DNA from 4 places in the Kitasatospora sp. NPDC033851 genome. Region 4 is predicted to be linked to each of the others. Evidence: riboswitches for the same ligand, from Rfam matches in the RefSeq annotation. Region 4 holds a riboswitch; each other region holds the start of a gene.
What was found. Region 4 has a riboswitch for cobalamin ahead of ACZ51D_RS16805 (cobalamin biosynthesis protein). Riboswitches for the same ligand answer to the same signal wherever they lie in the genome.
Positions count from the first base shown of each region.

Region 1: it holds a riboswitch for cobalamin, as region 4 does, so the genes downstream of both, ACZ51D_RS04920 (ribonucleoside-diphosphate reductase subunit alpha) here and ACZ51D_RS16805 (cobalamin biosynthesis protein) in region 4, are expected to answer to the same signal.
Region 2: it holds a riboswitch for cobalamin, as region 4 does, so the genes downstream of both, metE (5-methyltetrahydropteroyltriglutamate--homocysteine S-methyltransferase) here and ACZ51D_RS16805 (cobalamin biosynthesis protein) in region 4, are expected to answer to the same signal.
Region 3: it holds a riboswitch for cobalamin, as region 4 does, so the genes downstream of both, nicT (Nickel transporter NicT) here and ACZ51D_RS16805 (cobalamin biosynthesis protein) in region 4, are expected to answer to the same signal.

Region 1 is NZ_JBVIRL010000002.1:385,362-388,541, reverse strand. Features, by position in the region: gene ACZ51D_RS04920 (ribonucleoside-diphosphate reductase subunit alpha) at 1-1,458, opposite strand, end outside; cobalamin riboswitch at 1,650-1,775, opposite strand; gene ACZ51D_RS04915 (GH12 family glycosyl hydrolase domain-containing protein) at 1,858-3,180, opposite strand, start outside.
Region 2 is NZ_JBVIRL010000009.1:250,038-253,217, forward strand. Features, by position in the region: gene ACZ51D_RS19860 (putative Ig domain-containing protein) at 1-753, opposite strand, end outside; cobalamin riboswitch at 1,315-1,540, shown strand; gene metE (5-methyltetrahydropteroyltriglutamate--homocysteine S-methyltransferase) at 1,697-3,180, shown strand, end outside.
Region 3 is NZ_JBVIRL010000004.1:212,467-215,646, forward strand. Features, by position in the region: gene ACZ51D_RS10450 (hypothetical protein) at 1-1,022, opposite strand, end outside; gene ACZ51D_RS10455 (ArsR/SmtB family transcription factor) at 1,078-1,461, opposite strand; cobalamin riboswitch at 1,544-1,757, shown strand; gene nicT (Nickel transporter NicT) at 1,790-2,917, shown strand; gene ACZ51D_RS10465 (cupin domain-containing protein) at 3,058-3,180, shown strand, end outside.
Region 4 is NZ_JBVIRL010000007.1:295,084-298,263, forward strand. Features, by position in the region: gene ACZ51D_RS16800 (cobyric acid synthase) at 1-866, opposite strand, end outside; gene ACZ51D_RS16805 (cobalamin biosynthesis protein) at 863-1,849, opposite strand; cobalamin riboswitch at 2,003-2,134, opposite strand; gene ACZ51D_RS16810 (helix-turn-helix domain-containing protein) at 2,332-3,015, shown strand; gene ACZ51D_RS16815 (alpha/beta hydrolase family protein) at 3,141-3,180, shown strand, end outside.

The DNA of each region.
Region 1 (3,180 bases), on a different contig from region 4:
GGTGACGGCGGTGCGCACGGTGGCGTCGAGCCGCTCCCAGTCCATGGCGCCCAGCAGGTCGTCGGCGGACGCCCCGGGGGCCACGTGGGCGCCGAGGTTGACCGAGCCGAGGTTGCAGACGGCGGTCTCGGAGTCGTCCGTGACCTCCAGGATCTCGGTGCACAGGTTGGAGGAGTGCACCGTGCGGCCCGGCAGCGCGGTCTGGTTGGCGGCGCGGTTGGAGGCGTCCTTGAAGGTCATCCAGCCGTTGCCGGTCTGCGCGAGGGTGCGCATCATGCGGGCGTACAGGGTCTGCGCGGGGATGGTGCGCACGGCCTTGCCGGCCAGCTCGGCCTTGCGGTAGGCCTCGTCGAAGTCGGCGCCCCACAGGTCGACCAGCTCGGGCACGTCGGCCGGGGAGAACAGCGACCAGTCCGCGTTGGCGTTGACCCGGCGCATGAACTCGTCCGGGATCCAGTGCGCCAGGTTGAGGTTGTGGGTGCGGCGGGCCTCTTCGCCGGTGTTGTCGCGCAGCTCGAGGAACTCCTCGATGTCGGCGTGCCAGGTCTCCAGGTAGACGCAGGCGGCGCCCTTGCGACGGCCGCCCTGGTTGACGGCGGCGACGGAGGAGTCGAGGGTGCGCAGGAACGGCACGATGCCGTTGGACTTGCCGTTGGTGCCGCGGATCAGGCTGCCGCGCGAGCGGATGCGCGAGTAGGACAGGCCGATGCCGCCGGCGTGCTTGGACAGGCGGGCGATCTGCGCGTAGCGGTTGTAGATCGAGTCCAGGTTGTCCAGCGGGGAGTCGAGCAGGTAGCAGCTCGACATCTGCGGGTGGCGGGTGCCGGAGTTGAAGAGCGTCGGCGAGGAGGTCAGGTACTCCAGGCGGCTCATCAGGCCGTACAGCTCGGCGACTTCGCGCACGGACTGCTCGTTGTCGCCGACCGCCAGGCCACAGGCGACGCGGAGCAGGAAGTGCTGCGGGGTCTCGATCACCTTGCGGGTGATCGGGTGGCGCAGCAGGTAGCGGGACTGCACGGTGCGCAGGCCGAAGTACTCGAAGCGGTCGTCGCCCTTGGTGTCGATCAGCGCGTCCAGGGCGGCGGCGTGCTTGGCGACGAACTCCGCGGTGGTGTCGCCGATCAGGCCCTCGGCGTGGCCGACGGTGATCGAGGCGGAGAAGGACGTGGAGCCCTGGCTGTTCGCCTCGTCGACGATCTCCAGGGCGAGCAGGCGGGCGGCGAGCTTCGAGTACTGGGGGTCCTCGGCGATCATCGACGCGGCGGCGTCCACGGCCAGCCCGCGCAGCTCGGCGAAGTCCGAGCCGGCGTGGCGGCCGCGCAGCGCGGCGGCGGCGACATGGCCGGGGTCGACCTCGGTGAGGTCGACGCTGCGGTCGGTGAGCAGCCGCAGCAGGGCGCCGCCGGGGTCGGAGACCTTCGGGTCGGTGAAGGCGGTACCGGAGCCCTGGGCGGGCAGGGTGGCTGAGGCAGCGGTGGTCAAGGCGCTCTCTCCTGGCGGCGATCGTCGGCGGTGATCGGAGTACCGGGCGATCGGGGCAGGGGAGCACGCGCGCGGGCGCAAGCGGCGTCCGTGCGACGGTGGCATCCCCGGCCCGCCCGCGAGGCCCGGAAGGTACTGCTGGTGCTGGCGCGGCCTCTGCGGGAGGGCCGTGGCGCACGCTGTCGGCAGGTCATCGGACTCGCGGGCAGGGCTCTTGGAGCCGCTCGCTCACCGCTGCGGGGCAGTCCCGGATTCCCACCGGGTTCCCCTGCATCGACAGCAGGGATGAGCATACATCTAGTGGCGCGAGTCCGATGCAGCCCCACATGTAGTGTCGCGGGGCACGACTGTTCGACTCATCGTGCGATAATCTGCTCAGGCTGGAGGGTGCCATCCCTGGCCCGTACGGGCATCGCACGGGCGCATCCGCACCTGGGTGGTCCCGCCCGCGGAGGCGCTCGCAGAGGCGCCCGCGGAGGCGCTCGCAGTCCCGCTCGAGGAGGCGCTCGGACCGGCACTGGCGGCAGCGCTCGGACCCGCACTCCCGGCAGCACCCGGATTCTCGACGCAGCGCCCCGTGTCCTGGTTGGCGAGCTGTCCCGTGGGGGTCACCCGCCAGCGCTGGTCGGGCCGCGAGGTGCAGCCGGTGAGGACGGGGAAACCGAGGCCCGGGTCCTCGACGCAGCGCCCGTTCTGCCCGATCGAGCCGTTGTCCCCCATCGTCCAGGTCTGGGCCGGCGAGCCGTCGCAGGTGCCGGCGCCGACCGCGGCCGGATCGCCCGCCACCCGGCTGTCCAGACAGAGACCGGGCAGGGCCGAGGTGATCGCGCCGCTCGGCTGTCCGGCGGCGGCCTGGAACGAGAAGGAGTCGCTGCCGAGGCCGGCGCCGCCGTCCCAGATCTCGAACCCGGCCTGGACGGCGCACAGGTAGGAGCCGGCCGGGACGTAGCCGCGCTGGATGGCGTCGCGGGTGAAGGCCCGCAGGTCCAGGTCGGTGACGGAGGTCGTGCCGGTGGCCATCTCGTAGGTGATCAGGGTGTGGCTGCTCTTCTTCGGGGCCTCGTACACGCGGTAGGAGGTGCCGCCGACCTGTAGGTCGCCGGTCCGCTGGCCGAACGGGGTCTTGCCGTTGCCGCGCAGCCAGATCATCAGCTCGGCGCTCTCGGTGAAGGAGCAGCTGGTCCGGCTGTTGCTGTACCAGACGTCGTACGAGACGTTGTAGACGCCGCCGTCGACCTGGGTGGTCTGCCAACTGCTGGTCGCGTACCGCAGGTTGTCCACCGGGATGGGCAGCGGGCCGGTGCCGGGCTGGAGCTGGGTGCTGATGTGCGGGTAGGCGCCGGGGCCGCGGTCCGGGTCCGTGAGGCTGGCGGGGCTGATCCCGCTGCGGGTCACCCGGAAGTCGGTGCCGGCGCCGCTGCTGCTGATGCAGAGGCCGCCGGTGGCGTTCCACTCGTTCGGGTTGATCAGGTAGCGGCCGGAGTCGACGGCCTGGGACGGGTAGCGGTTCTGCCCGGTGGAGCAGATCTCGCCGGCGGTCGCGGCCGGCAACGGGGTGACGGCCGTGGTCGCCCGGACGGGCGCCTGCGGGTCCCGCGAGTCGTGCGGGATCAGCACCGCGCACAGGGCCAGCACGATCGCGATGGTCGGCGCGAGCCACCACCACGGGCGCAGGCCGCGGCGCCCGGTTCCGGGCAC
Region 2 (3,180 bases), on a different contig from region 4:
GCCGGAGTCACCGGAGGAGACGGTGATGGCGACGCCGGGGTGGTTGAAGTAGCTGGTGTCGGAGCTCGGGTCGGTGGAGTCCTCGCCGCCGCCGTAGCTGTTGGAGACGTACTTGGCGCCCATCGAGACGGCGGTGTTGACGGCGGCGCCGAGGTTGCTCATGTTGGCGTCGTCGGACTCGACCAGCAGGATGTGGCAGTTGGGGCAGACGGCGCTGACCATGTCGACGTCGAGCGAGATCTCGCCGGCCCAGCCGCTGTCGGCGGTCGGGTAGCTGGTGCCGCCGCGCTGGTCGACCTTCCTGAAGCAGCCGTTGGCGGTGGTGCAGGCGGGCAGGCCGTACTGGGAGCGGTAGGTGGCGAGGTCGGACTCCGCGTTGGGGTCGTCCTGGGCGTCGACGATGGCGACGGTGGCGCCGGCGCCGGCCGAGGTCGGGAGGTTGTAGGCGGAGGCGAGGTCGCTGGGGCCCAGGCCGGAAGGGTTGATGTCCGGGGCCAGGGCGAGGTGCTGGACGAGGTCGGTGCGGGCGAGCGCGAGGCAGGCCATTTCGCCGGGGTGGGTCGGGGCGGCGCAGACGTGCTTGGTGGTGACACCGGTGGTGGGGCCGGTGCCGGCGGTCCCGCCGGGGACGGCGGCGGCGCCGGGGGCGGTGGCCGCGAGCAGGCCGGTGGCGGCCAGCGCGAAGGCGGGCAGGGCGGCGAGCAGTCTGCGCGCCCGGGCAGGGCGCGCACCGCTGGGGGAGTGGAAGCGCAAGAGTCGACCCTCCGTGGGGGTGAGGGCGCGGCCGGTGCCGGCAGTTGGGGTGCTCGCCGGGACGGGCTCGGGCCCGTGCTGACGGATCGCGTGCAGGTGCTCGCCGGCCACGGCGGATGGCCGTGGACCGGCATGGTGCTTGCGCTGTACGGGAGGTGGGGCACGCACCCCGGGTGAGCAGGGTGGTGTGGCCATGACATGCATGGGCATGTCGGAGGCCCGTACCGTTCACGGTCGGGCCCGGCCGCTTCGGTACCGCCATGAGGTTACTGACGGGTGTTCGACAACCTCAAGGTGCCGTTCGCAGCCTTTACCGGGCTTTGCCCATCAATTGTCCGGAGGATGAGGCGGGTTGCTCCGCACCGGCGGAGGCGGGCTGCTCCGCACCGGCGGAGCCGGGTCGCGACGCCGGTGGGTGTCGGTGGGTCCCGCCGTGACGAGCCGTCATGTTCCGACTCCCGCGATGGGGAAGCCCGGTCCTCCGGCCGCTCCTCGCGTCGACGCCGTCCCAGTATCCGGACGATTTGAGCGAATCCCTGTTCAGCTCCCGCGGTCCTGCGCCTAAGCTGGCCGTGCAGCTGGTTCGCCCTGTCCGCCAGGCAGGCGCGTCGCAAGAGGGAACCCGGTGGGAATCCGGGACTGCCCCGCAGCGGTGAGTGGGAACGACCGCCGTCATACGCACTGGGCCCGGGACGGGTCTGGGAAGCGACGGCCAGTAGGTGTCCGCCCTGGAAGCAGGGCGGCTGTGCCCGCGAGTCCGAAGACCTGCCACTGCCCGCGCGCGACCGATCGCGCGCGGAGATCCGGTGACCTCGAGGGCGGGTCGGCGTACCTACCAGACGGAGCCGCGCCCACGTGCGGGCGCCCGTCCGGTTCGTCACCCCTTCGCGCCTTCGTCCCGTCATCGGGGACCAGAGGAATCAGGCTCGCGAAGGAGAGTCCCTTGACAGCGAAGTCCGCAGCGACCACCACCAGCACCACCGCAGTCGCCACCACCGCCACCACCACCGGCGCCGCAACCACCACCGCAGCCACCGCGTACGGCTACCCCCGGCAGGGTCGCAACCGGGAACTGAAGAAGGCGATCGAGGGGTACTGGAAGGGCGCGGTCACCGCCGAGGCGCTGCTGAACACCGCCGCCGACCTGCGCCGGGAGAGCTGGGCCCAGCTCGCCGAGGCCGGGGTTGGGGAAGTCCCGACCGGAGACTTCTCCCTCTACGACCACGTGCTGGACACGACGGTCGCCGTCGGCGCGATCCCCGCCCGACACCGGTCCGCGGTCGACACCGATCCCCTGGACGGCTACTTCGCCATGGCACGCGGCACCCAGGAGGTGGCGCCGCTGGAGATGACCAAGTGGTTCGACACCAACTACCACTATCTCGTACCGGAGTTGGGCCCCGACACGGTCTTCGCCGCGAACCCGGCCAAGGCGGTCGCCGAGCTGCGCGAGGCCCTCGTCCTCGGTCACGCCGCCAGGCCGGTGCTGGTCGGTCCGGTGACCTACCTGCTGCTCGCCAAGCCCGCTCCCGGGGTGGCCGAGGACTTCCAGCCGATCACCCTGCTGGACCGGCTGCTGCCCGTCTACGCCGAACTGCTCGCCCACCTGCGGGCGGCGGGCGCCGAATGGGTGCAACTGGACGAGCCCGCCCTCGTCCAGGACCGCGCCCCGGCCGAACTCAACGCCGCCGCCCGCACCTACCGCGAGCTGGGCGGCCTCGCCGACCGGCCCAAGCTGCTGGTCGCGAGCTACTTCGACTGCCTCGGCGACGCCCTGCCGGTGCTCGCCAAGGCCCCGGTCGAGGGCCTGGCGCTGGACTTCACCGGCCCGGCCGCCGCCAACCTGAACGACCTCGCCGCCGCCGGCGGCCTGCCCGGCAAGCGGCTGGTCGCGGGAGTCGTGGACGGCCGCAACATCTGGATCAACGACCTGGAGAAGTCGCTGGCCACCCTGGCGACCCTGCTCGGCCTCGCCGACAGCGTGGACGTCGCGCCGTCCTGCTCCCTGCTGCACGTGCCGATCGACGCCGCCGCCGAACGCGACATCGACCCGCAGATCGCCCGATGGCTGGCCTTCGCCCGGCAGAAGGCCGCCGAGGTCGCCCTGCTGGCCCGCGGTCTGCGGGAGGGCGCCGGTGCGATCACCGCCGAACTCGCCGCGAACCGCGCCGACCTGGCCTCCCGGGCCACCTCCCCGATCACCCGCGACCCGGCGGTCCGGGCCCGGGTCGCCGCCGTCACCGGGGCCGACACCCGCCGCGCCCAGCCCTACCCCGTCCGGGCGGCGGCCCAACGCGCCCGGCTCGGCCTGCCGCTGCTGCCGACCACCACCATCGGATCCTTCCCGCAGACCACCGAACTGCGCGTCGCCCGCGCCGACTTGGCGGCCGGTCGGATCGACGCGGGCGCGTACCGCGAGCGGATGGC
Region 3 (3,180 bases), on a different contig from region 4:
GCCAGGGCCTTCTCGACCTGGGCGGGGAGGTCTCCGTCGGGGTCGAGCACGGGTGCGGCCTGGCCGAAGGCGTAGCTGGGGGAGCGCGGGTCGAGCTCGGCGGCGCCGGTGGCGACGAGCATGGTGGGGCGTTCCAGGGCGGCGCCGTAGAAGGAGACCGAGCCGTGGTCGCCGATCAAGACGTCGGCGGCGACCAGGGCGGCCTGCCAGCCCTGGTGCGGCGGGATCAGGCGCAGGCCCATCCGGCGGGCGGCGTCGAGCAGGGACTCCGGGTCGTGCCGACTCCAGATGTTGGGGTGCAGGACGACGGCCACGGTGTACTCGTCGGCGGGCAGCCGGCGGACCAGGCGCTGGGGCAGGTCGGGGCGGCGGCCGAATAACGAGTGCTCGCTCCAGGTGGAGTTGACGACGACGAGCCGTCGGCCGTCGACGGCGCCGAGTGCGGCGCGGTAGGTGTCGCGGGAGCGTCGGCTGTGCAGCATCCGGTCGAAGCACGGGTCGCCGACCACGTGGGCGACGTCCAGTGCCTCGGGGCAGGAGTCCCGCAGGCGGTCCAGTTGCTCGGGGTGGGAGAGGCCGAGGACGTCCACGAACACCCGCCCGCGGTGGGTGAGTTCGTTGCGGGACAGGCCGGCGGCGCTGACCGTGTCGCCGGTGGACTCGGTCACCAGGCGGTTGTAGCCGGCGCCGTGCGGGAGGACGACGAGCCGGGCGTCCAGGCGGTGCATGGAGGAGTGGACGGCGCAGGCGACGGCCAGGTCGAAGCGGTGCCGGACGGCGTCCTCCCAGTCCAGCACGGTGAAGCCGGGCAGGCCGTGCAGGTACTCGTCGAGGGCGCGGTCGGCGAAGGCGGAGCCGGGGTTGACGGTGAAGTACCGGGCGATGCCGTCGGGGTTCAGCAGGGTGAGGACGTCCAGGACCCGGGTGGCCGAGGTGAGGGTGCGGGCGACCGCCAGCACGCGGGCCTTGACCGGTCGGGTGTTCCAGCGGTCGGCGGGCCAGACGTGGGGGTGGGACGGCACACCATGATCGTACTCATCCGGGGTGGCGCGCCGGGTGCTGTTTCCCGAGTGTCGGTCAGCCCGCCGCTGCGGTGGGCTCGTGGTGCTCGGCGGCGGCGCACGCGTCGAGGAGGGGGCGCATGTCCTCGTCCACGAGCCGGTAGCGCACCACACGTCCGTCCTTGTCGCCGGTGACCACACCGGCCGTGCGGAGCAGCCGCAGGGCCTGGGACACGGCGGTGTCGCGCATGCCGGTGGCGACCGCGAGATCGGTGACGGCGAGCGGGCCGGCCCGGTGGAGGGCGAGCAGCAGGGCGAGCCGTCCGGGGTCGGCGAGCAGGGAGAACCGCTCGGACCAGGACCGGACGTGCGCGGCGTCGCCGATCGCGGCGATGGCCTCGCAGACCCGGTGTCCGTCGATGGTGCGGTGGCCCGCGCGGTCGGCCGGTACGAGATGCATGCGGACATTCTTGCAGGCGGCGTGCTGTGATCCTGGACACCTGCGCAGGTGCGCAGCCTTGCATGGGTCGGGGCGTGGCCCCTACGGTGTTGCCCGCCGTGGTGCTCGGGAAGACCGGTGACGGACCCTCAGGGGTCCGGATTCCGGAGCGGCCCTCGCCACTGTGATCGGGTCACTCCTCCGTCCCCGGAGGAGTGTCGTCCGTACCCACGACGCCACTGGGTGCCTCGCGCACCTGGGAAGGCGGGTACGGACGTCCCGTAAGCCAGGAGACCGGCCACGGCATCTCACGAAGTGATTCCACGAGGTGCTGGAGCGTGATCCGAAGATGACCCTGCCCGAAACCGCCGCCGCAGACGTGAAAGCGGGCGTGAGAACGGTCCCGTCCGTGCTGCCCACCTTCCGGTGGAAGCGCGAGGACACCGTCCGTACGGCCGGGCTGATGGGGGTGATCCTGGCCATGCACGTGGTGGCCTTCGGGACGCTCATCTTCCTGGTCGCACCCGAACGGTACGCGGTCGGTACCCAGGTCTTCGGGGTGGGCCTGGGTATCACCGCGTACACCCTCGGCATGCGGCACGCCTTCGACGCCGACCACATCGCGGTGATCGACAACACCACCCGCAAGCTCATGGCGGACGGCAAGCGGCCGGTCTCGGTGGGCTTCTGGTTCGCCCTCGGGCACTCCTCGATGGTGGTCCTCATGTCCGCCCTGGTGGCGGGCGGCGCGCAGCTGGCGAGCACGCTGATGGACGACGACTCGGCCACCCACAAGTGGCTCGGCATGATCGGGACGACCACCTCCGGCGTGTTCCTCTACCTGATCGGCGCGCTCAACCTGGCGGCGCTGCTCGGCATCATCAAGGTGTTCCGGGCGATGCGGGCCGGGCAGTACGACGAGGCGGAGCTGGAGGCGCACCTCGACTCGCGCGGCTTCATGGCCCGGGTGCTGAACCGGGCGACCCGCTCGATCACCCGGCCCGGGCAGATGTTCCCGGTCGGCATGGTGCTGGGCCTGGGCTTCGACACCGCGACCGAGGTCACCCTGATGGTGATGGCGGGCTCGGGCGCGGCCTCCGGGCTGCCCTGGTACGCGATCGTCTGCCTGCCGCTGCTGTTCGCGGCCGGGATGAGCCTGTTCGACACCCTGGACGGGACGTTCATGAACTTCGCGTACCAGTGGGCCTTCGCCAACCCGGTTCGCAAGGTGTACTACAACCTGACCATCACTGGGCTGTCGATCGCGGTGGCCTTCATCATCGGCACCATCGAACTGATCGGCGTGCTGCACGAGAAGCTCGACCTGACCGACCCGGTGACCGGCTGGATCGCGGACATCTCGCTGGACAACGTCGGCTACGCGATCGCCGGGCTGTTCGTGGTGGTCTGGGCGGTGGCGATCGGGTACTGGAAGCTCGCCCGGGTCGAGAAGCGCTGGGCACCCGAGGGGTCGTGAGCCGGAGGGCATGAGAGTGGCTCATGGGGCCGGGGCATGAGCCGCGCTCATGCGGCAGCGCCATGAGCTCGACTCATGAGCTCGACTCATGAGGTCGGGCCATGAGGACGGCTCATGCGGCCGCCCCATGAGGACAGCTCATGCGGCAGCGCCATGAGCGTCACTCATGCGGCCGCGAGCAGCACCCGGCCGGAACGGTGGAGATCATCCGGGTCGACGAGGGCGAGCCGGCCCTGGTGCACGACGAGCGCGGACACCCGGTG
Region 4 (3,180 bases):
GTGGCCCAGCGCACCAGCACGCCCGGCTCCTGCGCCAGCGCGTCCAGGTCGGTGAAGTTGGACAGCCGGGGGAAGCGCACCACGGCCACCCGCAGCACGTCCGCCCCGAGCGGCCCGCGCCCGTCGACCCGGTCCACCACCGTCGACAGGTCCAGCGAGTCCTCGGCGTCCAGCCACAGTCCGGGCAGCATCGGCAGGGTGCCCAGCACCGGACGGCCGGTCAGCTCGTGCAGCATCTCCAGCCCGGGCGCCAGCAGCCGCGCGTCGCCGCGGAACTTGTTGACGAACCAGCCGGCCACGTGCCGCTGGTCCTCCGCCGACAGCAGCGCCAGCGTCCCGTACATCGCCGCGAACACGCCGCCGCGGTCGATGTCCCCGACCACCACCACCGGCAGCCCGGCGGCCGTGGCCAGGCCCATGTTGGCGATGTCGCGGTCGCGCAGGTTGATCTCGGCGGGCGAGCCGGCGCCCTCGCAGACGACCACGTCGTAGCGGCGGCGCAGGTCGGCCAGGCACTCCAGGGCGCGCTCCAGCAGGACGGGCTTGCGCTCGCGGTAGTCCAGCGCACCCACCTCGGCGACCGGCCTGCCCAGCAGCACCACCTGGCTGCGGCCGTCCGCGCCGGGCTTCAGCAGCACCGGGTTCATCGCCGCCTCCGGCTCCACCCGGGCGGCCTGCGCCTGCATCGCCTGGGCCCGCCCGATCTCGGCGCCGTCGGCGGTGACGAAGGAGTTCAACGACATGTTCTGCGCCTTGTACGGCGCGACCCGCACACCCTGGCGGGCCAGCCAGCGGCAGATGCCGGCCGTCACCACGCTCTTGCCCGCGTCCGATGTCGTCCCGGCGACCAGCAGCGCGTTGCTCATGCCCCACCCCTCCTCTTACCGAACGCCCTGATCACGAGATGCCCCGCGACCGTCGTACCCAGTGCCAGCGCGCCCACCCGCCGGGAGAGCGCGCAGGCCCGCTCGATGTCGTCCACCGTCACCGGCCGCAGCTCCGCGCCCAGCACCGGACGGTGCTCCACGCGCTCGCCGTACTGCAGCGTGCCGCCCAGCCGCACGCCCACCGCCCCGGCGAACGCCGACTCCGCCTGGCCCGCGTTCGGGCTCGGGTGCGAGGAGCCGTCGCGCCGCCAGACCCGCCAGGCCGTCCGGGGCTGCGGGGCGGCGGCCACCGTCAGCAGTGCGGTCAGCCGGGCGCCCGGCCAGCCCGCCACGTCGTCCAGCCGGGCCGAGGCCCAGCCGAACCGGGCGTAGCGCGGCGAACGGTGTCCCACCATGGCGTCCAGGGTGTTCACCGCACGGAACGCCAGCAGCCCGGGCGTGCCCGCCAGGGCACCCCAGGCCAGCGCGTTCACCACGGCGTCGGCGGTGTTCTCGGCCACCGACTCGACCACCGCGCGGGCGATCTGCTGCCCGTCCAGCGCGCTCGGATCCCGCCCGCACAGGTGCGGCAGCCGCTCCCGCGCGGCCCGCAGGTCGCCGTCCTTCAGCGAGCGGCCGATGGCGCGGGCCTCCCGGGTGAGCGAGGTGCCGCCGAGGACCGTCCAGGTCGCGGCCGCCGCCAGCGCCGCCCGGCCCAGCGGGCGCCGGCCCACCGTACGGTCCAGGGCGAGCGCGCCCGCCGCGACCGCGCCCACGCACAGCGCCGTGTACCCGGCCCCGGCCGTACGGTCGTCGCGCCACAGGCGCCGCTCCAGCCGGGTCGCCGCGCTGCCGAAGACGGCCACCGGGTGGCCCCGGCGCGGGTCGGCGAAGCGGGCGTCGGCGGCGTAGCCCGCGACGGCGCCCAGTGCGAACGCGGCGGCGCGGGCCAGGGGGCGTCCGGTCGCAGGACGGACGGTCACAGGACGAACGCCGGAAGGGGGCTGATCGGAAGACAACTCATCGGGAGACAGCTCGGCGGAAGGCCGCTCGGAGTCCGGTGGGGCGGGGCAGCCTGCATCGCGTGCGTGTCCTCACTCAGGGTCCGCGCCCTGGATCGACGTAGCGGGGGCGAGAGTCTCCTGGCTTCCGGGTCGGACACACCCCCGGGGCCTTCCAGCGGCTTCTGACGGCCCGCCGTGGCGATCATTCCGAGCGTGCTCCCCGGTGACAGTGGCGGGACCGCGCCGGACTCGCACCGGCTTCCTCTCCATGCCTCCGATTGGCCCCAGGATCCCATCACGCGGCCGAACCGGGAGTCAACCGAGGTCACGGAGGGGTTGGTCACACCGGGCACCGCCCCGACGCGCTGTGGGATCGCCCAGCGGAGCACCGCCCCCGGACCGGCCGCTTCGTGGGTTCGGTCGCTGGGGCGCACCGCGGTCCGCGCCTACCGTTCGGTGGCATGCGTCGCAGAAAGACCCCCACTGTCCCGCCTCCGGTGCCGTTCTCCCCCGCGGCCGCCCGCGCCCACCGGGCCGGCCTCGGCCTGACCCCCGAGCAGGTCGCGGAGGGCATGGCCGCGCACGGCGTCCGGCTGCTGCCCGCCCACGTCCTCGCCTGGGAGGCCGGCGAGCTGCGCCCCAGCGAACCGGAGTTCATCGCCCTCGCCCGCGCCCTCTGGTGCCCCGCCGCCCAGCTGATGGACACCCGCCCGGTACGGCTGCGCGACCACCGCGTCGCCCGTGAACTCGGCCAGGCCGCCGTCGCCGACCGCACCGGCACCGTCCTCGCCACCTACCGGCAGGCCGAACTGACCGGCCAATGGGACGGCGACGAGGAACAGACCCGCGCCCTCGCCGAGGTCCTCGACCTGACCCTGCCCGAGCTCGTGGAGGCCACCGGCCGCCGGGAGGCCCTCGGCCAGCTCCTCCGCCAGTGCGTCGCGGGCCGCTGGCAACCCCACCTCCGCGCCCTCGCCCGCATCGTCCCGGCCCCCGCCGACACCCTCGCCGCCGCTCTCACCGTCCTCCACCAGGAACACCACGTCCCCACCCACTGGGGCGCCACCACCCGCGCCGCCCCACCCCCCACCACCGACTCCCTCACCCCCCGCTTCTGGCACCTCCTCGACGCCGCCACGGACTGACCCCGCGCCCCGACGCCGGACCCCGTCCCCGCGCCCCGACCCCGCGCCGAGTGACCCGGACGGCCCAGCCCGGTGGCCGGGCGGCCGGGGCGCCGGTGGACTGGTGCACGAACACCGTCCGGTCCGTGACCAACAGAGCGGGGATCGATATGCGCTGGGGAACCG